DNA from 3 places in the Bradyrhizobium sp. HKCCYLRH1030 genome. Region 3 is predicted to be linked to each of the others. Evidence: riboswitches for the same ligand, from Rfam matches in the RefSeq annotation. Region 3 holds a riboswitch; each other region holds the start of a gene.
The links. Region 3 has a riboswitch for cobalamin ahead of ACQR1E_RS12915 (HupE/UreJ family protein). Riboswitches for the same ligand answer to the same signal wherever they lie in the genome.
Positions count from the first base shown of each region.

Region 1: it holds a riboswitch for cobalamin, as region 3 does, so the genes downstream of both, ACQR1E_RS09490 (TonB-dependent receptor plug domain-containing protein) here and ACQR1E_RS12915 (HupE/UreJ family protein) in region 3, are expected to answer to the same signal.
Region 2: it holds a riboswitch for cobalamin, as region 3 does, so the genes downstream of both, ACQR1E_RS17830 (TonB-dependent receptor plug domain-containing protein) here and ACQR1E_RS12915 (HupE/UreJ family protein) in region 3, are expected to answer to the same signal.

Region 1 is NZ_JBNPUY010000002.1:890,729-898,009, reverse strand. It holds gene ACQR1E_RS09505 (DUF7168 domain-containing protein) at 1-626, opposite strand, end outside; gene ACQR1E_RS09500 (hypothetical protein) at 838-1,416, opposite strand; gene ACQR1E_RS09495 (DUF6925 family protein) at 1,482-2,474, opposite strand; gene ACQR1E_RS09490 (TonB-dependent receptor plug domain-containing protein) at 2,504-4,507, opposite strand; cobalamin riboswitch at 4,696-4,911, opposite strand; gene ACQR1E_RS09485 (CbtB domain-containing protein) at 5,120-5,329, shown strand; gene ACQR1E_RS09480 (CbtA family protein) at 5,418-6,188, shown strand; gene ACQR1E_RS09475 (histidine phosphatase family protein) at 6,204-6,776, shown strand; gene ACQR1E_RS09470 (hypothetical protein) at 6,776-7,281, shown strand, end outside.
Region 2 is NZ_JBNPUY010000005.1:443,951-451,231, forward strand. It holds gene ACQR1E_RS17810 (class I SAM-dependent methyltransferase) at 1-106, shown strand, start outside; gene ACQR1E_RS17815 (LysE family translocator) at 335-937, shown strand; gene ilvC (ketol-acid reductoisomerase) at 1,088-2,107, shown strand; gene ACQR1E_RS17825 (hypothetical protein) at 2,193-2,771, opposite strand; gene ACQR1E_RS17830 (TonB-dependent receptor plug domain-containing protein) at 2,847-4,907, opposite strand; cobalamin riboswitch at 5,019-5,236, opposite strand; gene ACQR1E_RS17835 (DUF2336 domain-containing protein) at 5,508-6,620, opposite strand; gene ACQR1E_RS17840 (SDR family oxidoreductase) at 7,163-7,281, shown strand, end outside.
Region 3 is NZ_JBNPUY010000003.1:594,590-601,870, reverse strand. It holds gene cobN (cobaltochelatase subunit CobN) at 1-2,925, opposite strand, end outside; gene cobW (cobalamin biosynthesis protein CobW) at 2,935-3,972, opposite strand; gene ACQR1E_RS12920 (DUF1636 domain-containing protein) at 3,993-4,388, opposite strand; gene ACQR1E_RS12915 (HupE/UreJ family protein) at 4,392-5,024, opposite strand; cobalamin riboswitch at 5,144-5,336, opposite strand; gene cobU (bifunctional adenosylcobinamide kinase/adenosylcobinamide-phosphate guanylyltransferase) at 5,371-5,907, shown strand; gene cobO (cob(I)yrinic acid a,c-diamide adenosyltransferase) at 5,924-6,532, shown strand; gene ACQR1E_RS12900 (cobyric acid synthase) at 6,537-7,281, shown strand, end outside.

The sequences.
Region 1 (7,281 bases), on a different contig from region 3:
AGCTTCAGATCGAGCTTGTCGAACTCGGCATCGACCACCGAGGTCTTGAGCACGACCAGGCCGCGGCCGCTGCTCTGGTTGATCTGATCCCGGGCCGCCTTCATCGCCACCAGGCGGTCGGCGATCGACACCACCATGCCGAGGGCGAAGGAGGCATTGGCGAGATGCCGGTCCTGGTGCCGGAACCGGCGGTACTCGGCCGAGGTCTTGTAGCGGCCGAGTTCGGCGCGCACGGCGTTGTCGATCAGCTCCGCCAGGTAGTGCGCAACCTCGACATCCGCGGGGAGACCGAAGAACACATAGCTCGCTTCGCCGGCCGGATTCTTCTCGCGCCAGACCCGGCAATCGCAGAAATGCGCGATCGCGCCGATGCAGTCATCGAGCGGAATGCGCTTCTTGCGATGGGTCTCATAGACCTTGCGCTCGCACGCCGACGCCCGCAGCTCGAGGTCGGACAGCGACAGGTCGTGGCGATCGAGCAGTTCGGCGACCTTGGCGGCCGCGGACAGCGCCTCGTCCTCGGTGCAGCCATTGGCGATGGTCTTGGCGCGCAGCGCCTGAATGCGGGATTTCAGCTTGTCGAGCGCAACAGGATCGGAAGCGGCAGGATCGAACGTCTGGCTCACCGCTCAAGGCCCATGACAAGCCCCGCCGGGAGGTGGCCGAGGGAGGAACTGGCGGAGAGGGAGGGAGTCAACGCCTGTTGAAAGATGGACCATTTTCGATCCCGCGGGCCGAAAAACCACGGTTCGAGCCACTGAAATCACGTCTCGAACGAGGGGGCGCCGTTGAACAGTTCACGGTACGGCGCCATCGCATCCGATGGCGCCGTTTTGACTATCGGGATACCGCACGGTACGGCAGGATCGGTCTGAGCAGACGCACGATTTCGCAAGCTGCAACGAGCCCGATCAGCCAGGCCGCACTGGTGAACCCAATACGCGCGACGATCGCCAGCGTGAAGCTCGCCTCTCCGCCGAGTATGGGCGTCGCTGCAAGCAGCACCAGCTCATAGGTGCCGTAGGCCCCGGCCAGGGCCGCTCCGAGCGCGAGCGGCAGCATGGTAGGACGTAAGGCCTGCAACACGGTGCGGGCGACGACAGTGGCAGCAAGCGCAGCAGCGCCGATAGTGCCCCCCCAGGCCAGCGTGTTGACGTCCACGGGATAATGCAGGACGCCGAAGCCGATGCCCTGGTTGACGAGCCAGGCTCCGAGCACGCAGAGCAAAGCCGCGCGCAGCCTCAGCATCGCGGCTCCGACCACTGCGAAGGCGGAGAACGGCGTGGCGCAGGCAAAGGCGAAGCTCGCCAGCGCGCAGGCGGTGACCACCAGCGCGAAGCAGAAGGCCGCGGCATGCCGGGCCGGAACCGGCACGAGGCGCGCCTCGGACGGGGGTGTGAGGATATCAAGAGCCATGGGTCGTCTCCATTGAGGTTGATCGTAGTCCATTCGCGAACGAGGGCAACAGTCGGTTCGGTGATTCAGTGTGGGGCGTCAGCCGTCTCGGCCTCATCGCTGGCGCGGTCGTACGTGGAGAGCCACGCGGACAGCGCAGCAGATCTCGCACCCGATGCATGCAATTGACGCAACGTTACGCGGATCGTGGCGCGCGCCATTCGATCGTCGGGAAGGTCAGCTTCGGAGGGACCACGGCCGGCTCTCACGTGCGCCGCGACGTCGTTCTTGAGCGCGACGAGACGTGGATCGCCATAACGGTCCAGCAGCCGATCGAAGGCCGCGAGATGGCGGGCAACGAACGGCTGCGGCCGGCCGAGCGGATCACGCAGCGGATGTGGTGGATAGACATGCGCACATGGAATCCAGCCGTCGGGCAACGGCTCAGTCGCCGCGTGGGTGCGGCCATGGGCCAGCAGTTTCGGCAGGATGTGCGTGTGTGGCCCGTCCGGGCTGCGGCCGCCGGGGGGCGGGATCGGCTGGAAGATTTCGGCCCGGCCGATACGGCTGATGAAAACGCGGTGCGGATTGGCTGCCAGCATCACGCGCATCAGTTCGCCGTCGGGCGCGAACAGCGATGAGCCAACGTGGCGGCGCAATGCGGCAACGAGCTTTGGGTCGCGGCTTCGGACGCAGACGTCGACCTGCAGCGCCGTCAAACCGAGGTCGAATAGCACAGCCTCTCTGTCCTCCGGTCGCAGGGCATCGCGATCGGGGCCGAGCTCTGTTATTCCGGTTCGCTGGTTCATTGCGCAAGACGCGTGCGGCAGGCAGAGGGCGACGCGATGGCTCCAGCCGTCACGTGTCGGAAACTCGGATGCGATCAGACGAAGGTCGGCGTTGGCGCAGAAGCGTATGCCGCCACGCGCCGTCACCGCGCCGATAACTCCGAGATCGACGAGAAGCCTGACCGGTTCCTCTGCGTCGCGCGTGAACTCGGCGATTGCACCGAACGTGCCGAGGCTCCACCCGGTATCGAAGTCGACGAGAAAGTCCCGAAGCTGATCCATGGGCGCCATGTCATCTCTCCCGATCCTCATCTGAGCTGTCATTGCACGCCATAGGTCGCCACGCGGATGCCACCAAACACACCGAGACCTGGGGCCAGGAAGCCGGTCGGGTTCTGGTAGTGGCGATTGAACAGGTTATCGATGCGGCCGAACAGCTTGACCTGATCGGAGACCGCATAGTCGCCGCGCAGATTCGCGATCGTATAGCCGGGAGCGGCAAGTCCGGACGTCATGCCGTCACGGCTGACGTCGAGCCAGTCGCTGACGTGCAGCACGGTCGCCGACAACTTCAGCGGATCGATCGGTGTCCAGATCGCCGTCGCGCTCCATTTTTCCTTCGGTCGGCGTAGCAGCTGGATGCCCGTGGTCGCGTCGACGGCCCGGGTAAAGGTGTAGTCGGCACGGAGCGACAACCTATCCGTCAGTCTCGCCGAAACGAAGTTCTCGGTGCCCTCGGTCGTCGCGAGGCCCACATTGGCGTAGGACGTGAACGTCGCGTTGAAATTGATCAGATTGGTAATACTGTTGTGAAAATAGGTCGAGCCGAAGCGGATTCGATCTTCGAACAGCGGCTGCTCGAACCCCGCATCGTAGCCGGTGCTTTCCTCCGGTCTGAGGTTCGGATTGGCGAAGAAGTTGAACGCCGCCAAGTCCTGGTAGAGCTGGCTCAACGTCGGGGCCTTGAATCCGGTGCCATAGCTGGCTTTCAGCTTGGTCTCGGTGACCGGCAGGATCATGGCCGGCGCGATCCGATACGTCCCGTGCCCCCCGAACCGATCGTTGACGTCGTTGCGCAGGCTCGCGACCAGGAACAGGCGTTTTGCGAACTCCGTCTGCAGCTCGATGAATCCGGCCTTGTTGCCATTCTCGGCCGAGAGGTCAGTCGTCCTGAGTCGTTCGGTTTGCTGCTCGAGTCCCACGACGACATTGTTGTGGGGGGCGAGCTCAGTGACAGCATGCCAATCATACTTGACGCGCTCGCCGGTTGCGACCGCAGCGGTGGGATCGCCAGCCGTCAAGTCGGATGTCCAGTTGTTGACGTAGTTGATCCCGAAATAGTTCTTGATCCTGCCGTCCAGCAGCGACCAGACCGCTTCCTCGCGTGTTGCGAGCTGATGAACGGTGTGGGTGCTCTGGGCTGCATTCGGGACGCTGGGGAAGCCGCCGTCGCCGGTGAATAGAAGCGTTGCATCGGTGTAGCGAACGACCGAATTGAGCGTCCAGGCCTCATTGAGGTCAATTCCGAACTTGGTCGAGGCCGTGACGTTGTCGTAGGAATTGCCGATCGCTTTCTGCCCCGCCGGCAACAGCTGCCAGGGCGTGACCGGCAAGTCACCGGCGTGGAGGTGCGCGACGTTGACGGCATAGTTGACATTGTCCTGAGCGCCGCTGACGCCTGCCGATTGATTGAATGTCTTGAACGAGCCGGCCTCGACCGACGCCGTCGCCCGCGGCGGGCCCTCGCCCTTTCGCGTGATGACGGAGATGACGCCGCCAATCGCATCGGAGCCGTAGAGCCCGCTCTGCGGGCCTCTGAGCACCTCGAATTGCTGGATGTCGGAGGTCAGCAGGTGAGCGAAATCGAACGCGCCATTGGCATTTGTGACGTCACCGACATCGATGCCATCGATCAGGATTTTGGTGTGATTGGAATTGGTCCCGCGGATGAACACGGAGCTCTGTCCACCTGGTCCTCCGGTCTGCACGACATTCAATCCGGGAACGGAAGCGAGGACGTCGGGCACGCTGCGGGCCTGCTGCGTGGCGATGTCCTTCGCCGTCACGACCGTGAGCGCATTCGCCACATTGGCGGCAGGGGTCACGATTCCGGTTGGGCTGACGACGAGTTGTGCGTTGGCCTGCGCGCGAGCAACCGGGACCTGCGATGGGGCCGCAGCTGATGAGCGTGCGCGAGAGGTCTGGGACTGGCGCTGCATCGCGGGCTTCGGTACGGGCGGCTTGCGCGGCGGATCGACCTCGACGGGGGGCAGCAGGCTGGGAGAAGCGGATTGCTGGGCGCTGCCCGGATCCGCGTGGAGCATGGCGATGGACAACAGGAGCGTGGACGACAGCAAGCCGGCGCGATGGCGCCGGACGACAGACAGACTTGAGAACACGAGGGGACCTCGGCATGACGTCAGTGGCACGTCACCGCGAACGAGGTCTCACACCGGACAATGCTGTCCGGTGTAAAAACGATGCCAATGAACGCCCCGACCGGCATCTTCGCGTGTGACCACGGCTGACGGCAGGTCTCCTGGCTCGCGGGTCGTCACCTCAACGCCGCCTTCCCAGGACCGAGTGTTCCCAGTGGCATCTGACGTGAGATTCGCCGCATACAGTTGCGGGGGCAGCTGCGACCTTCGCACGACCCGGAAGGATCGTATCGGCACCGCATTCCCTTTTGAGCCCCGGTTAAGGGGGCACCGTCACATTCAGGTTACGGGCCGATGGTCGTCGATGTCAATCGATATGAACTGCGGCGGTCTCGCGGACCACGAGTGTAACCAATGCGGCGCGTCGGGCGACAGCGAAGCGGATCATTTTTCGACTATCCCCGCTCCAAGGGCCGCGTTTATATTCGCGCCACCGTTGCTTGGCGTGCCACCCGGTGCGTCCTCGGTAATTCCGACTCAGGATTAAGGAGCTCCTCCGTGGCAACAGCGGCGTCACTTTCGGGCACTCTGCCCTCAGCCATTCCCGTCCGCGAGATTCTGCCATGGGCGATCTTCGGCGGCCTGATGCTCGTTCTCGGCATCTATTTTGTCGGCGTCGAAGAAGGCGCAGCCGCTGTCTTCAACAGCATGTATGTCCATGAATTCGTCCATGACGGACGGCATCTCCTCGGATTTCCGTGCCACTGAACCGCGGGCTCGGCTGCGCCGGAGTTGCTCGATTGCGCGCCGGCCTTGAGGACAATTGTCGTGTTTCCTCTGCTCTGAGAGAAGATCGATGACGGGGCGGTTGCTCCTGCGCGGCATGCTGGCCGGCCTCGTGGCCGCCTTGCTTTCCTTCGGCTTTCTCAAGCTGGCTGGCGAATCATCGGTCGACCGCGCGATCGCTTTCGAGACCATGGTCGATGAGGCAAAAGCCAGATTGAGCGGCGGGGAGGCGGCAGCCAAGGGGCAGCCCGCGCCTGCCGTCCTGGCCGAGCCCGAACTGGTCAGCCGTACGGTACAGGCCGGCATCGGCCTCTTGACGGGCGTCATCGTCTACAGCACGGCGTTTGGTGGCCTGTTCGCGCTCGCCTTCGCGTTGGCCTTCCGGCGTATGGCCGATATCGGCCCGCGGGCGACCTCGGCCGTACTTGCGGCGCTTGGCTTCGTCGCCGTCTACGCTGCGCCCATGCTCAAATATCCGGCCAATCCGCCATCGGTCGGTCTCGCCGAGACCATCGGGATGCGCACAAGTCTGTACTTTGCTCTTATTTTGCTATCGCTTGCTGTGATGATCGCCGTCGGGATGCTGCGCATCCGCCTGCTGCCCCGGGTTGGCGAATGGAACGCGGCCTTGATCGCGGCCGGCGTCTATATCGCCATGATGACGGGCATCGGTCTCGCACTGCCTGATGTGAACGAGGTGCCGGAGGAGTTTCCGGCCACCGTGCTCTGGCAGTTCCGAATCGCCTCACTCGGCGGGCAGGTCATCATGTGGGCCACGCTCGGATTGCTGTTTGGCTTTCTTGCCGAACGACTCATTGCGCCGCAAAGCGCGCGTGCTTGAGCGGCCGCGGCAATTATGACGACGCGCCTGCATTTGATCTGCACGGCGGCTACCGAGGCAACGTCGGCAATTGCCTTTGCGGCTAACGAATCGATTGATGCGCGCGGCCGAGCCAGCATCGCCAGGCTAGGGGACTGGCTCCCGTCACATGACATCGCCTTGCGCAGCCCGGCCCGCTGCGCCGCAGAGACCGCCGAAGCCCTGACACTGCAAGCCAGATTGGAGCCCGCGCTGCGCGACTGCGACTTCGGCCACTGGACGGGACGATCGCTCGCCGAGGTTCAAGCTGAGACGCCGGAGGCGGTCAGGGAATGGTTGCAGGATGCTCATGCAGCTCCTCATGGCGGTGAGTCCTTCATGGACCTGATGACCCGCGTCGGCGGGTGGATGCAGAACATGCTCGCTTTCGAAGGCTCGGTCCTGGCGATCACACACGCGCTGATCATGCGCGCTGCAATCGCGCATGCCATCGGGGTGGGCCCGGAGCTTTTCCGGCACATCGACGTCGCACCGCTGACGCGCGTGAGGTTGTCGGGCATGGGCGGACGCTGGACGCTCGCTGCGCTCGTGCCGTTGAAGGACAGCTGATGGCGGCGTGTCGTACAAAGCAGGCGCTCACCGAAAAGCTCGTCGTCATGCTGATGGCGGCCTTGATCATCGCGGTCGCGCCAGCCCAAGCCCATCATATGCCAAAACCAGAAGGGACGCAGCTCGGCCATTCCGTTCCGGCCATCGGTCATGGCGAGATGCTGGTGGTCGCGCGCTACCGCTCCGCCATTCTCGACCTGGCGCAACATCAGATGCGGACAGATCCAACCATGCGACGGCTAATGGGCTACGTCAGCCTGCAGCATTTCGCCTGCTGGTGGGGCCTCGTTCCCGGCAGCTTGACCGACGAAGCGAGCCCATTCAACGAGTGCAGCCATGCCGACATGGCTGGCACTCGCGCACTGCTCACGCACCTTTCGACGATGCCAGGCGCACAGTCCCAGGCTCGGGCGCTGGAGGAGCGCATCGCGTCCGAGATCGCCGCCGATCCGGCCTTTGCCGCGTTATGCTCGAACAGCGACGAGACATTCGATAGCGGCGTCAT
Region 2 (7,281 bases), on a different contig from region 3:
GATGGAGCGCATGCTGGCCGAGGTTGGCTTCGTCACGGTCTCCGCCGACTACCATGCGCCGATGCACGCGACGTATGTGCTGCAGAAGCCGGCGGGGCAGGGCTAGGCGCTGATGTTCTTGTACGACGGTGAGGTGGCCACGCTGCCACCCTCCCCTGGAGGGGGAGGGTCGATCGCGCATGCAATGCGCGATCGGGGTGGGGTGGGCCGCCGCAAAAGCTCGCGCGTGGAGAGATCACCCCACCCCGCCTCACATCGTTGCTTCGCACGATGTGGGGCGACCCTCCCCCTCCAGGGGAGGTTGAAAAGTCGTCGTGTGGCAGGAGCTCATTAGATGTCCCAGCAGCTCCTCATCGCCTTTGTCACCTTCGCCTTCGTGATGGCGTTCACGCCCGGGCCGAACAACATCATGCTGCTGTCGTCGGGCGTGACCCATGGCTTCCGCCGCACGGTGCCGCACATGATGGGCGTCAGCTTCGGCTTCGCCTTCATGGTCGGCGCGGTCGGCTTCGGCCTCGCGACGGTGTTCATCCGCTATCCCCTGCTGCAGGACGTGCTGAAATACCTCGGCGCGGCCTATCTGATCTACCTCGCGGTCGCCATCGCCTTGTCAGGATCGGCCGAGCCTGACGACGCCAAGCCGCGCGGCCCGATGTCGTTCTGGGGCGCGGCGCTGTTCCAATGGGTCAACGCCAAGGGCTGGGTGATGGTGATCAGCACCATCACCGCCTATGCCGCGATCGCCAGCTTTCCGGCCAACGTGGCGCTGCAGGTCGCGATCAGCTTCGTGATGGCGGTCGCCTCGACCATCACCTGGACGCTGTTCGGCACGGCCTTGCGGCCGCTGCTCAGCTCCGAGCGTGCGGTCCGCGCCTTCAACATCCTGATGGCGATGCTGCTCCTGGCCTCGCTCTATCCCGTGTTCATGGACGCATGAGGGAGACTGCCGCCATGCGAGATCGGGGTTTCCAAGCAGGGCCAAAATGCTCTAGACACGGGCCGGATTTCGTCCGGGCGCAGCCGCCCGTGCCTCACCCAAGCGTCTGACTTTCCAGCCAATTCCGGCCATCTCAAAGAGGAAACGACAATGCGTGTCTACTACGATCGCGACGCCGATCTGAACCTGATCAAGGGCAAGAAGGTCGTCATCGTCGGCTATGGCAGCCAGGGCCACGCCCACGCGCTCAACCTGAAGGATTCCGGCGTCAAGGACGTCGCGATCGCGCTGCGCAAGGGCTCGGCCTCCGCCAAGAAGGCCGAAGGCGCCGGCTTCAAGGTGATGGAAGTCGCCGAGGCCGCCAAGTGGGCCGACCTCGTGATGATGCTGACCCCGGACGAGCTGCAGGGCGACATCTACCGCGAGCACCTGCACGACAACATGAAGCAGGGCGCCGCGCTGGTGTTCGCGCACGGCCTCAACGTCCACTTCAACCTGCTCGATCCGCGCGCCGATCTCGACGTGCTGATGATCGCGCCGAAGGGCCCCGGCCACACCGTCCGCTCGGAGTACCAGCGCGGCGGCGGCGTGCCCTGCCTGATCGCGATCGCCAAGGATTCCTCGGGCAATGCCCATGACCTCGGCCTGTCCTACGCCTCGGCGATCGGCGGCGGCCGCGCCGGCATCATCGAGACCACGTTCAAGGAAGAGTGCGAGACCGACCTGTTCGGCGAACAGGCGGTGCTGTGCGGCGGCCTGGTCGAGCTGATCAAGGCCGGCTACGAGACGCTGACCGAGGCCGGCTACGCGCCGGAGATGGCCTATTTCGAGTGCCTCCACGAGGTGAAGCTGATCGTCGACCTGATCTATGAAGGCGGCATCGCCAACATGAACTACTCGATCTCCAACACCGCCGAATACGGCGAGTACGTCACCGGCCCGCGCATCATCGCGCCGGAAACCAAGGCCGAGATGAAGCGCGTGCTCGACGACATCCAGTCAGGCCGCTTCGCGCGCGACTGGATGCTGGAGAACAAGGTCAACCAGACCTCGTTCAAGGCGACCCGCGCCAAGCTTGCCCAGCACCCGATCGAGGAAGTCGGCGCCCGCCTGCGCGACATGATGCCCTGGATCAAGAAGGGCGCGCTGGTCGACAAGAGCAAGAACTGAGGTCTTGCGGCGAAACCGAGAAATGAAAACGGCGGGCAGAGGCCCGCCGTTTCTGTTTGGGGTCGTTGAAGGCCCGCCGGCGCGTTCAGGACGCCGCGCGGCGCGACGCCACCGGCGTCAGTAGGCGGACGATCTCGCTGACGGCGACGAGGCCGACGAGCCAGGCGGCGCTGGTCAGGCCGAGGCGGGCGACGATCGGGAGCGCGAAGCTCGCGGCGCCGCCGAGTGCCGGCGTGGCGGCCAGCAGCACCAGCTCATAGGCGGCGTAGGCACTGAGGAGCGCGACGGCAAGCGCAACCGTCGCTGGTGCTGTGCGCAAGGTCGCCAGGGCCATGCGGGCCACAACGGTGGCACTGAGCGCCGCGACGCCGATCATGGCGCCCCAGGCCAGGGTGTTGGCATCGACCGGATAGTGCAGGGCGCCGAAGCCGATGCCCTGGTTGACCAGCCAGGCGCCGAGCATCACCGGCAGCGCCGCGCGCAGCGGCAGCATGGCGGCGGCGATCACGGCGAAGGCCGCAAACGGCGTCGCGCAGGCGAACACGAAGCTCGCCAGCGCGCAGGCCCCTGTCAGCAGCGCGAAGCAGAACGCAGCGGCATGCCGTTGCGGAACGGGCGCGAGGCGAGCCTCGGTACCAGACCGGGCGAGGACGTCGAGAGTCATGGAACATCTCCTTCTGTTGCGATTGTAGTCCATTTCGGCAGCTTCTGTCAGCCGCCGGGAGGTTGGTCGGCGGCGTCACTGCACGCCGAAGCTCGCCACCCGGATGCCGCCGAACACGCCGAAGCCCGGCGCGAGGAATCCGGTCGGGTTCTGGTAGTGATGGTTGAAGAGGTTGTCGATCCGGCCGAACAGCTTGACCTGATCGGACAGCGCGTAGTCGCTGCGCAGGTTGACGACCGTATAGCCGGGCGCGACGAGGCCGGTGGTCATGCCGTCGCGGCTGACGTCGAGCCAGTCGCCGATGTGCAGCAGCGTCGCTGACAGCGTCAGCGCATCGATCGGCCCCCATGTCGCGGTTGCGCTCCATTTCTCCTTCGGCCGCCGCAACAGCTGCAGGCCGGTGGCCGCATCGACCGCGCGGGTGAACGTGTAGTCCGCACGCAGCGAGATCCGGTCGGTGAGATCAGCGGTCACGAAGCTCTCGGTGCCTTCGGTGGTCGCGAGGCCGACATTGGCGTAGGAGGTGAAGGTCGCGTTGAAATTGATCAAGTCGGTGATGCTGTTGTGGAAGTAGGTCGCGCCGAAGCGGAGACGATCGTCGAACAGCGGCTGCTCGAAGCCGGCGTCGTAGCCGGTGCTCTGCTCCGGCCGGAGGTTGGGATTGGCGAAGAAGTTGAACGCCGGAAAATCCTGGTGCAACTGGCTCAGGGTCGGTGCCTTGAAGCCGGTGCCGTAGCTCGCCTTCAGCTTGGTCTCGGTCACCGGCAGGATCACCGCCGGCGCGATCCGGTAGGTGCCATGGCCGCCGAACTGGTCGTTGACGTCGTTGCGCAGGCTCGCCACCACGAACCAGCGCTTCACGAACTCGGTCTGCAGCTCGACGAAGCCGGCCTTGTTGCCATTCTCGGCCGAGAGGTCGGCGGTCTTCAGCCGCTCGGTCTGCTGCTCCAGGCCGACGACGAGATTGTTATGCGGCGCCAGCTCGGTCACCGCGTGCCAGTCATACTTGATGCGCTCGCCGGTCGCGACCGCCGCCACCGGATTGCCAGCCGTCAGGTCGGACGACCGGTCGTTCACATAGTTGACGCCGAAGTAGTTCCGGATGCGGCCGCCGAGCAGCGACCACACGGCTTCCTGGCGTGTTGCAAGCTGGTGGACGGTGTGGTTGCTCTGGGCCGCGTCGGGAAAGCTCGGAAAGCCGCTGTCGCCGGTGAACAGCAGCGTCGCGTCGGTGTATCGAATCACCGAGTTCAGCGTCCAGGCCTCGTTGAGGTCGACGCCCAGCTTGGCCGAGGCGGTGACGTTGTCGTAGGCATTGCCGATGGCCTTCTGCCCCGCAGGCAGCAGCTGCCACGGGGTCACCGGAACGTCGCCGGCGTGCAGATGCGCGACATTGATCGCGTAGTTGATATTGTTTTGTGAGCCGCTGACGCCGGCTGACTGGTTGAAGGTCTTGAACGAGCCGCTCTCGACCGAGGCGGTCGCGCGCGCCGGGCCCTCGCCCTTGCGCGTGATCACCGAGATCACCCCGCCGATCGCATCCGAGCCGTAGAGCCCGCTCTGCGGCCCGCGCAGCACCTCGAACTGCTGGATGTCGGCGGCGAGCAGATGCGCGAAATCGAACGCGCCATTGCCGTTGGTGACATCGCCGACGTCGATGCCGTCGATGAAGAGCTTGGTGTGATTGGCGTTGGTGCCGCGCATGAAGACGTTGGTCTGGCCGCCCGGGCCGCCGGCCTGCACCACGTTCAATCCGGGGATCGTGCTCAGGATGTCCGGCACCGTGCGGGCCTGCTGCCCGGCGATGTCCTTGTCGGTCATCACGGTGATCGCATTCGCGACGTGGGCCACTGGCGTGACGACGCCGGTCGGGCTGACGGCGACAGGGGTTCCGGCTGGCGCGGCCGGCTTTGCCGCCGGCACCTGCTGATGCGCGGCGTCGCCGGTTCTGCGGGGGATGGCTGGTTTCTGAGCGATCGGCTCGCGCGGCGGGTCGACCTCAACCGGGGGCAGAAGGTCGGGGGAGGCGGATTGCTGCGCTGCTGTGGGCGAGGGGCCGAGCAGGGCGAATGACGAGAGGACGCAGAACGACGACAGAAGGGCGCGACTGCGCCTGGCATGGGGAACGGGAGACACGAGGGACCTCGGCATGACGTCAGTGGCACGTCACCGCGAACGAGGTCTCATGCAGCCCTTTGCAGGCCTGCCTGAAAACGATGCCAATAACGCCCCGACCGGCATCCTCGCGTGTGACCACGGCTGACGGCAGGTCTCCTGGCTCGCGGGTCGTCACCTCCACGTCGCCTTCCCGGGACCGAGATTTCCCAGTGGCCTTTGACGTGAGATTCGCCGCTTACAGTTGCGGGGGCAGCTGCGGCCTTCGGTCACGTCCCTTGCGAGACGCATCCGGCACCGCATTCCCTTTTGAGCCCCGGTCGAGGGGCACCGTCGCGATCACCGTAGGAGTGCGGGCGCACCAAAGTCAATCCGGCGCCCGGCGATCTCCTGGCGATAACGCTGGCCGGTCGGCTTGGTGATGCCCGGCCGCCTGCGACAGCCATAGCCGTCGTCCCTGCGTTCGCAGTGACCCATAGCCACCGGCGGTCGTGTGGCGAAGGACGACGATCAAGACATTTTCCGCCAATTCACATCACGCGGTATGGGTCCCTGCGTTCGCAGGGACGACAGCGGAGTGCGAGTCGTTGCTGATGAGGATTGCGCCTTGTGAGCACCCGCTCACTTCTCGACCTTGTTGTGCACCATCCAGAATCGCAGCGTGCGCTGGGCGGTGTCGAGCGACAGGCGGCCGTAGTCGCGTTCCGCGAGCTTGAGCGTGTCGCTGTCGATGGCGTGCTTGATCGGCCGGTGGGTCAGGATTTTCGCCACCACCGACCAGGCCAGCCCGGCGGCACGGCAAGGGATCAGCACGATATCGGTGCGCGGGCCTTCGAGCACCTTGGCCATCATCTCGGTCGGGACGTTGTTGAGCAGGCCGAGTGCGGCGGAAACCTCGCCGAAGCGGCGGGTTTCGGCGAAGAAGGCGATGGCGGCATCGTTGAGCTCGTTCAGCCCCTTCATGCGCTTGACGGCCTCTTCGGCCAGCGTGAAGTCGCGCCCGACCAGGCCGCCGTCGCTGCGCGCAACGTCGGCGATCGCCTTGAGGATCTTCTTGATCTCCTGTTGCAACGCCGGCGGCGCCGAGGCCATCAGCCTGGCGCGCACGGCTTCGGTCGCGCGGCGCAGGAGGTCGCGCAGGTGCTTGGTGGGCAGGTCGACGCGCAGCCCGATGATCTCGGACAATTCGTCGTCGTCCTCGGCATGCGCCATCATCCCGGAATAGCCGGACTCGGAGAAGCGCGCGGTCTGGTTGTTGGCGAGCTTGCGGATCACCCGGCGCTCGCCGCGGTCGACGATGATGTCGGTCACCGCCTCGGTCAGATGCGGACGGCTGGAGATCGCCATCAGGTGATCCTGGCCCTTGGTCGCCGCGACCTCCACCAGCGTATGCTCGGTGAGCCGGCTCGAGTGCATCAGCACGTTCTCGGCCACCGAGATCTCGTCGTCGCGGGCGAGCTGCTGGATCAATTCGACGGGCGCGTAGTCGACCGGCGCGAGATGCTTGCTGAGCTCGGCTCGCGCGCGGGTCTCGACCCGCGAGACCAGCATGCACAGCACGTTGTCGAATACCTTGATCTGGTCCTCGCTGAGGCGTTCGCCGTCATGCAGGAACAGGTTGGTGACCTGGCGCAGCGTGTTGACGCGCTTCGCCGAGGTGCCGCTGCGGACGGCCTCTTCGAGTTCGGTGATGATGGAGTCTTCTGAAGGCGGAAGCTGTTCTGGCTGTGACACGATCGCGCTCGTTTGTCCGGATTGCCGGAGCGACAGCAACGCGATTGTGATCCGCTGCAAGGCTTTCGGCCGGAGCAGTTTTCGGCACGGGCGATAACAATGCGTTAGGGGCCGAAGGCGTAGTACTCCGGAGAAACACGGATACGGAAAATTAAGACGATACATATAGGGGGGATGACGGGCTGGAGCCCGGTCTTCCGGAGATTCGCCGGACAGGCGATGGAATGAGGTGCGAACACCTCCCCGCAGACGCGGCGACGACAGGCCAGCGAAGCGGAAAGGTTAATGATCTCATAAGGTCACAAACCTTCCTTCATCCAACTTGCTCGCTGCCCTCGATCTCACGTCAGCTGTCATCCTCCCAAGCCTTGAAACTTAAATCCCATTCTTGCCGCGGCCATTTTGCCGACGCGCCGTGCGATGCGTGGCGTCACCCGATGTTCCGGGGCAGGCTCGGCGGGCGATGACCTCGCGCGAAAAATCAGCGCCAGCATCCTGCCGCATCTCGTGCGATAATCGCCGCGCAAATCGTTGAGGTCACCATGAAATCCGTCGTCGTCACCGGCGCATCCACCGGCATCGGGTTCGCCTGTTCGAAGCTCCTGCTCGCGCGCGGCTTTCGCGTGTTCGGCAGCGTTCGCAAGCAGGCCGACGCAGACCG
Region 3 (7,281 bases):
GCGCTCACGATCGTCCTGCGGATGCACGAGGGCATCGGCGCTACGGACGCGGGCGCGGAACGTGTCGGAGGCCGACACGCCGTCATGCGCTCCGCCGAAACTGTAAGCGGTGCTCTCAAGATACGCTTCGCCGAGCTGCGACCGGCTCGTCCAGTCCATCCCGAGCGCGAGGTCGGCGGCAACGGCGCCGTAGCTGCCGGGTGCGCCGCCGAACACGCGCGCCAGGCTCTCGCCGCGCCGCCGTGCCGCGGCCAGCGGATTGTCGGCATCGTCCTCGTCGAGTGACGCCACCTTCTGCACGGCGAGATCAAACAGCGCGATCTGCGCTTCGAACAGGTCGCGGAACAGCCCCGAGATCCGCAGCGTCGCATCGATGCGCGGGCGGTCGAGCATCGCCAACGGCAGCACGTCGACGCCGGTGACCCGATTGGAGTTGAGGTCCCAGCGCGGCCGCGCGCCGAGATAAGCCAAGGCCTGGGCCAGATCGTCGCCGCCCGTGCGCAGCGATGCGGACGCCCAGAGATCGAGCATGAGCGCGCGCGGGTAGTCGCCATGATCCTGCAAATAGCGCCGGATCACCTCATCAGCCGCGCGTACGCCGACCAGGGCCGCGGTCCGGGTCGGGATCGCGCGCGGATCGATCGCGGTCAGATTGCGGCCCGTGGGCAGCACGTCGAGACGGCCGCGGCTCGGCGCTCCGGCGGGACCGGCAGCAACGCGCCGGCCATCGAGCGCGGCGAGCAACGCGCTGCGCTCGGCCGCAGCGCTCGCGGCGATCCGTGCGGCGATGTCGGCGCGATCGACCGTCACCGCCTGCCCCATCGCCGCCGTGATCGCATCGGCCAGCAGGGCGGTCGCCGCCGTGTCGGGCGCCTCCCCAAACACGTGCAGGCGGTCGCGCACCGCGAGCTCCTTGATGTCGCAGAGCTGCGCGTCGAGCTGCGCGATCGCCTCGCGTCCGGTCATGGCACGGTCGAGCCCGCAATCGGCGGCCAGGCCGCCCTGCCAGGCCCGCGCGACGATCTCCTCCTCGAGCAGTTTCAGGCGGCGTTTGTCGAGGCCATCCGCCTCGGCATATTCCTCGACCAGCCCCTCCAGCTCCAGCAGGGATCCGTGCAGACCGGCCTGCGACAGCGGCGGCGTCAGATGCCCGAGCGTCAGTGCCGACAACCGCCGCTTGGCCTGCATCGCTTCGCCGGGATTGTTGACGATGAAGGGGTAGATCACCGGCAGCGGGCCCAGTACGGCCTCGGGCCAGCACGCATTTGACAGCGCCAGCGCCTTGCCCGGCAGCCATTCCAGCGTGCCATGCGCACCAAGATGGATCAGCGCATCGATCCGCTCGGCCTCTCGCAGATATGCATAGAGCGCGACATAGGCGTGCCGCGGCGGCACGCTGGTGTCGTGATAACCGGACTTGCGATCGGCGCGACTGCCACGATCCGGTTGCAACAAGATCAGGAGTTTTCCCGCACGCAGCACCGGAAAATGGAAGGCGCCATCCCGGAACGCCGGGTCCGCTTCCGCCTCTCCCCAGATGTCATGTAGCGCACGCTGCAGATCGTCCGGCAACGGCGCCAGAGCACACCGATAGGCCGCGAGCGGCACCACGAGCTGATCTGCCTCGTCCCGCAGCAGCGTTTCGATATCGTCCGCAGTCGGCGCTACACGGCCGATATCGTACCCCGCCTCCGCCAACAACCGCGCAATGGCGGCTGCGCTTGCGCTGGTGTCGAGACCGACGGCGTAGCCGCAACGCCCGCCGCGCGACGGATAATCGGAGAGTACCAGCGCCACGCGCCGCTCGCTGGCCGGCAGCCCCCGCAATTGCGCCCATCGCGCCGCCAGTTGCGCGACGTAAGCAATGCGGTCCTGTTGAGGCACATAGCGCATCGCGCTGAACTGCAGACGCTCATCCGCCGGCGCCTCGCCCTTGAACGCAATCGGGCGCGCCAACAGCCGGCCGTCGAGCTCCGGTAGCACGACATTCATCGCAAGGTCCGTCGGCGACAGTCCGCGCACCGACGAGGCCCAGGCCTCTTCCGTGCTCTGCGCCTGGATGATTTGCAGAACTGGTGCATCGGCCACGTCGAGCACCGTGGTGCCGTCGTCGCGCAGCGCCGAGAACGCGGTGGCGTTCAAAATGATCGCAGGACGCCGGCGCTGGACGAGTCGCGCCAGTGCATCCCCAATATTGGGATCCTTCAGGCTGGTCACCGCGACCGCGACTGCCGCCAGCCCTTTGGCTTCGATCGCCCGCATCAGCTCAGCAATCCCGGCCGTATCGGCAGCGAGCAGGCTCGCACGGTAGAACACGATCAGCGCGCTCGGCCGCGCATCATCATGGCTGCAGAGATCATCGATGCCGACGGCTCCGCGATCGGGCATGAAGCCGACGATCGAACCGATCGCGATCGGTTCGGCAAACTGCGCGTCGCGCCCGAGCAGCGTCGCGAGATAGCGCAGGGCCTCGCGCGCATTGCCGACCCCGCCCTCGTGCAGATAACCGTAGAGACGCGAGGTCGCGTCCTGCGGCAAGGTCGAGAGCTCAGCAAGCCTGTCGTCGGCGCGATCGTCACCCGGCAGTGCCGCGAACAGGATGTGGCGGCTGCGGCAGACCGATGCGATGCGCTCCAGCCCGTAGCGCCAATAGTCGAGCCCGCCGAGACAGCGCACGACGACGGCGCGCGCGCCCAGCACGACGCGGTCGACATAGAGATCGACCGACATCGGATGCTTCAGCCGTTTCAAGCTGGCGAGGCGCAGGCTCGGCAGGTCATCCGACGACACGGTCCAGGCTTCGGCCAGCGCCGACAGGTCGGTGTCCGAGAACGACAGCACGACGATCTCGGCCGGCGACTGTGCAAGATCCACGGCCTGTTCGAGGTCGTCGAGATCCGCGCCCGTTGTCGCCAGCAGGTGCATCGGTGACGCCTATCCTGTGATCAGGCTCTGGATGGCGGCGGCATCGAGGCCGCGCTCGCCGATGATCACCAGCCGCCCCTGCCGCGATTCGCCCGAGCGCCACGGGCGCTCGAACTGATGCTGGATGCGGCTGCCGACGGCCTGCACCAGGAGGCGCAGCGGCTTGCCGGCGACTTCCACGAACCCTTTCACCCGCAACACATCATGTGCGTCGACGGCGGCCGCGATGCGGTCGACGAGCGCATCGGGCGAAGCCTGCGCCGGAACGTCGAGCACGAAACTCTCGAAATCGTCGTGATCGTGCTCGGCCTCGTTGTCGTGATGCGACGGCCGGGCCGCGAGATCGTCCTCCGCGGCGGCACCGAGTCCGAGCAGCACCGAAGCCGACAGCCTGCCGTGCTCCGTCGCGATCACCTTGACGGCACGCTGCACCTTCGCCGCGATCTCGGCGGCGACATCCTTGCGCTGCTCCTCGCTCATCAGGTCGCTCTTGTTCATCACGACGAGATCGGCGCACAACAGCTGGTCCTCGTAGACCTCCTCCAGCGGATTGTCGTGATCGAGCGACGCATCGGTGGCGCGCTGCGCGGCGAGCGCTTCGGGATCATCGGCGAAGCGTCCCGCGACCACCGCCGGACCATCGACGACCGCAACGACGCCGTCGACGGTGACGCGCGTCGCGATCTCGGGCCAGTTGAAGGCCTGCACCAGCGGCTTCGGCAGCGCCAGCCCCGAGGTCTCGATCACGATATGCTCAGGCGGCTCCTTCTGATCCAGCAGGCTCCTGAGCGCGGGGACGAAATCATCGGCAACGGTGCAGCACAGGCAGCCGTTCGACAGCTCGACGATGCGATCCTCCGGACAATCCGGCACGCCGCACCCCTTCAGGATGTCGCCGTCGATGCCGACATCGCCGAACTCGTTGACGATGATGGCGAGCCGGCGACCGTTCGCGGTCTCGATCAGGTTGCGCACCAGCGTGGTCTTGCCGGCGCCGAGGAAACCGGTGACGATGGTGCAAGGCGTCTTGGCGAACGACTTCGTCATGGCGATGCGATCTCTCGTTTTCAGCGTGGCGCTGACAGCGCAGGCACGCGGGCGACGGTGTTCTTGCGAATGTATTCGGGACGCTCGCGCCAGGCCGGCAGACCGGCGTCATGGCGCTGATGCAGTTGCGCAAATGTCAGCACATCCCGCGCATGCAGATCCGGATCGAGCGCGCCGAGCACATAGGTCCATTTGCCCGGCGCCGTCACCGCAACCGTGCACGCACGATTGCAGTTCGACAGACACTCGACACCGACAACGGTGACACCGGCGCGCTGCGCGGTCGGCAACGTCTCGATCGCGGCGAGCAAACGGGCTCCGGCCCGCGGCTGATCAGGCGGCGTAGGTTCCGTCCCCTGCGAACGGCAAGTGACGCAGACGAACAGCGTCGTCTCACCAGTCTCGGATGCGGTCATCAATCAGCCGATCACGCCGGCCGCCGTCGCCGCGGCGACCCCACCCACCAGCACGATGGCAGCGCCCGCGAGCCGCAGCGCCAGCGGCGCAGCCGTCTTGGCCTTTGCCGACAGCAGCCTGGTGCCGAGGAACGCGCCGGCGGCGATGATGGTCTGGATCACGAGCAGACCGACGAGATAGGCCCCGAGCGGGGTATTCTCGGCCCCGACGATCGATTCGCCCAGCGCATATCCATGGACGAGACCGGTCACGGCGAACAGGCCGGCGACGGGCAGCACACCGAAACGGCCACGCATCACCACCACCAGCCCAACCACGACGGTGGTCAGGCCGACCAGCAGCTCGGCAGCCGGGATGTTGGCCTTGGCCACATGAAGGCCGACGCCCGCGATCATCGCGGTGGTGAAGGCGAGCACCGGCGCGAAGCCGCGGCCCAGAAGCGCTGCAACGATGCCCGCGCCCACGATCGCCGCCAGATGGTCGATTCCGATGACAGGATGGCCGAGGCCGGACAGCATCCCCTGCGCAAACGTCTGCGGCAGCTTGCCCCCCATCATGTGATGCGCGAAGGCGGGATCGGTGGCGAGCAGCACCAGGCTCGCGGCTGCAAAGGTCGTGGTACGGGTCAACTTCATGGCCGTCTCCGTCGCTTGCCGGCTCCCCAGAGGACCGGACGATGCGCTGCATCCGACGGCACCCCGCCCATCCCGGCGGGATCAGAACCAGCATCGCGACTCCCCGCGCGACGGGTCGGCCAACAGCAATGTCGACGGCAGGTCTCCTGGCTCTCGGGTCACCGCATGAAGCCACCTTCCCGGTTTCCCAGTGGTGTCTTGGCCTCACACTCGCCGATTACAGTTGCGGGGGCAGCCACGGCCTTGGGTCAAGAACCCGCACCGTGTTCCCTAAATCTCTCCTTTCGGAGAACCGTCATCTGTTAGATACGGGTCGCACCAAAGCCCGTCAATCGGAATCGTCCCCATGGTCCCCGCCCCGCCGCATCCCGCCCTGCCGCGCCTGACGCTGGTGCTCGGCGGTGCGCGCTCGGGCAAGAGCCGCCATGCCGAGGCCCTCGTCACCGCCCTTCCCGCGCCTTGGACCTATGTTGCAACCGCGCAGGCGTTCGACGCCGAAATGACCGACCGGATCGCCCAGCACAAGGCGCGCCGCGCCAAGGGATGGCAGACGCTGGAGACGGCGCATGATCTCGCGGGCCTCGTCCGGGCAAGCGGAGAATCGGGCGTACCGATGCTGATCGATTGCCTGACGCTCTGGCTCAGCAACGTGATGCTCGCCGACATGAACGTGCCGGCCAGATGTGCCGAGCTGATCGACGCGCTCAGGAACGCGCATGGCCCGATCGTGGCCGTGTCCAACGAAGTCGGATTGGGCATCGTGCCGGACAACGCGCTCGCGCGCGCCTTTCGCGATGCCCAGGGGCGACTGAACCAGGACATCGCGGCCTTAGCGGATCGCGTGATCCTGATGGCGGCGGGACTGCCGCTGACGTTGAAGTGACCAGGAGAAAATGCCGATGACCGGAAGTGCCGACGATTCACGCCACAAGGCGAAGATGGAGAACCGCAAGGCGGTGCAGGATGCCGAGGTCGCCTCCAAGACCGTGGAGAAGGGCCTGCTGATCGTTCACACCGGCAAGGGCAAGGGCAAATCGACGGCGGCGTGGGGCCTGATGCTGCGCGCACTCGGCCGCGGCTTTCGCATCGGCGTCGTGCAGTTCGGCAAAGGTGCGTGGGAAACAGGCGAGCGCAAGGCGATCGAGAAGTTCGGCGATCAGGTGTCGTGGCACACGCTCGGGGAAGGCTTTACGTGGGAGACGCAGGATCGTGCGCGCGACGTCGCCGCGGCCGAGCGCGCCTGGGCGAAGGCTAAGGAGCTGATGGCGGATCCGTCGATCCGGCTGCTCGTCCTCGATGAGCTCAACATCGCGCTGCGCTACGATCACCTTGATATCGCAGACGTCGTCGCCACGCTCGCAGGGCGCCGTCCCGATCTGCACGTCGTCGTCACCGGCCGCAACGCCAAGCCGGAGCTAATCGAGGCCGCCGATCTCGTCACCGAGATGAACCTCGTGAAGCATCATTTCGCGGCCGGCGTGAGGGCGCAGGAAGGCATCGAGTACTGAGTTCATGAGCGCGCGGGCCATCATGTTCCAGGGCACCGGCTCCGACGTCGGCAAATCGCTGATCGTCGCGGGGCTCGCGCGCGCGCTGACATTGCGCGGCCTCAAGGTGGCGCCGTTCAAGCCGCAGAACATGTCGAACAACGCCGCCGTCACCGCTGATGGCGGCGAGATCGGCCGTGCCCAGGCGCTGCAGGCGCGCGCGGCGCGGCGGCCGATGACGGTGCACATGAACCCGGTGCTGCTGAAGCCACAAAGCGAGATCGGGTCGCAGGTCGTGGTGCAGGGCCGCGTCATCGGCACCGCCAAGGCGTCGGCCTATCAGGCGATGAAGCCGCAACTGATGGCGGCCGTGCTCGACAGCTTCCATCAGCTCGCGGCGGATGCCGACATCGTGCTGGTCGAAGGCGCAGGCTCCGCCTCCGAGATCAACCTGCGCGGCGGCGACATCGCCAACATGGGCTTTGCGCAGGCGACGCAGATTCCGGTGGTGCTGATCGGCGATATCGATCGGGGCGGCGTGATTGCGAGCCTGGTCGGCACCAAGACGGTGATCCCGCCGGACGATGCCGCGCGCGTGGCAGGTTTCCTCGTCAACAAGTTTCGCGGCGACCCCGCCTTGTTTGCGTCGGGCATGAACGAGATCGCGCAGCGGACGGGGTGGACATCGCTCGGGCTCATTCCGCATTTTCCGGATGCGCGCCGCCTGCCAGCGGAGGACGCGCTTGGCCTGGCTGAACGCGGATCATCGG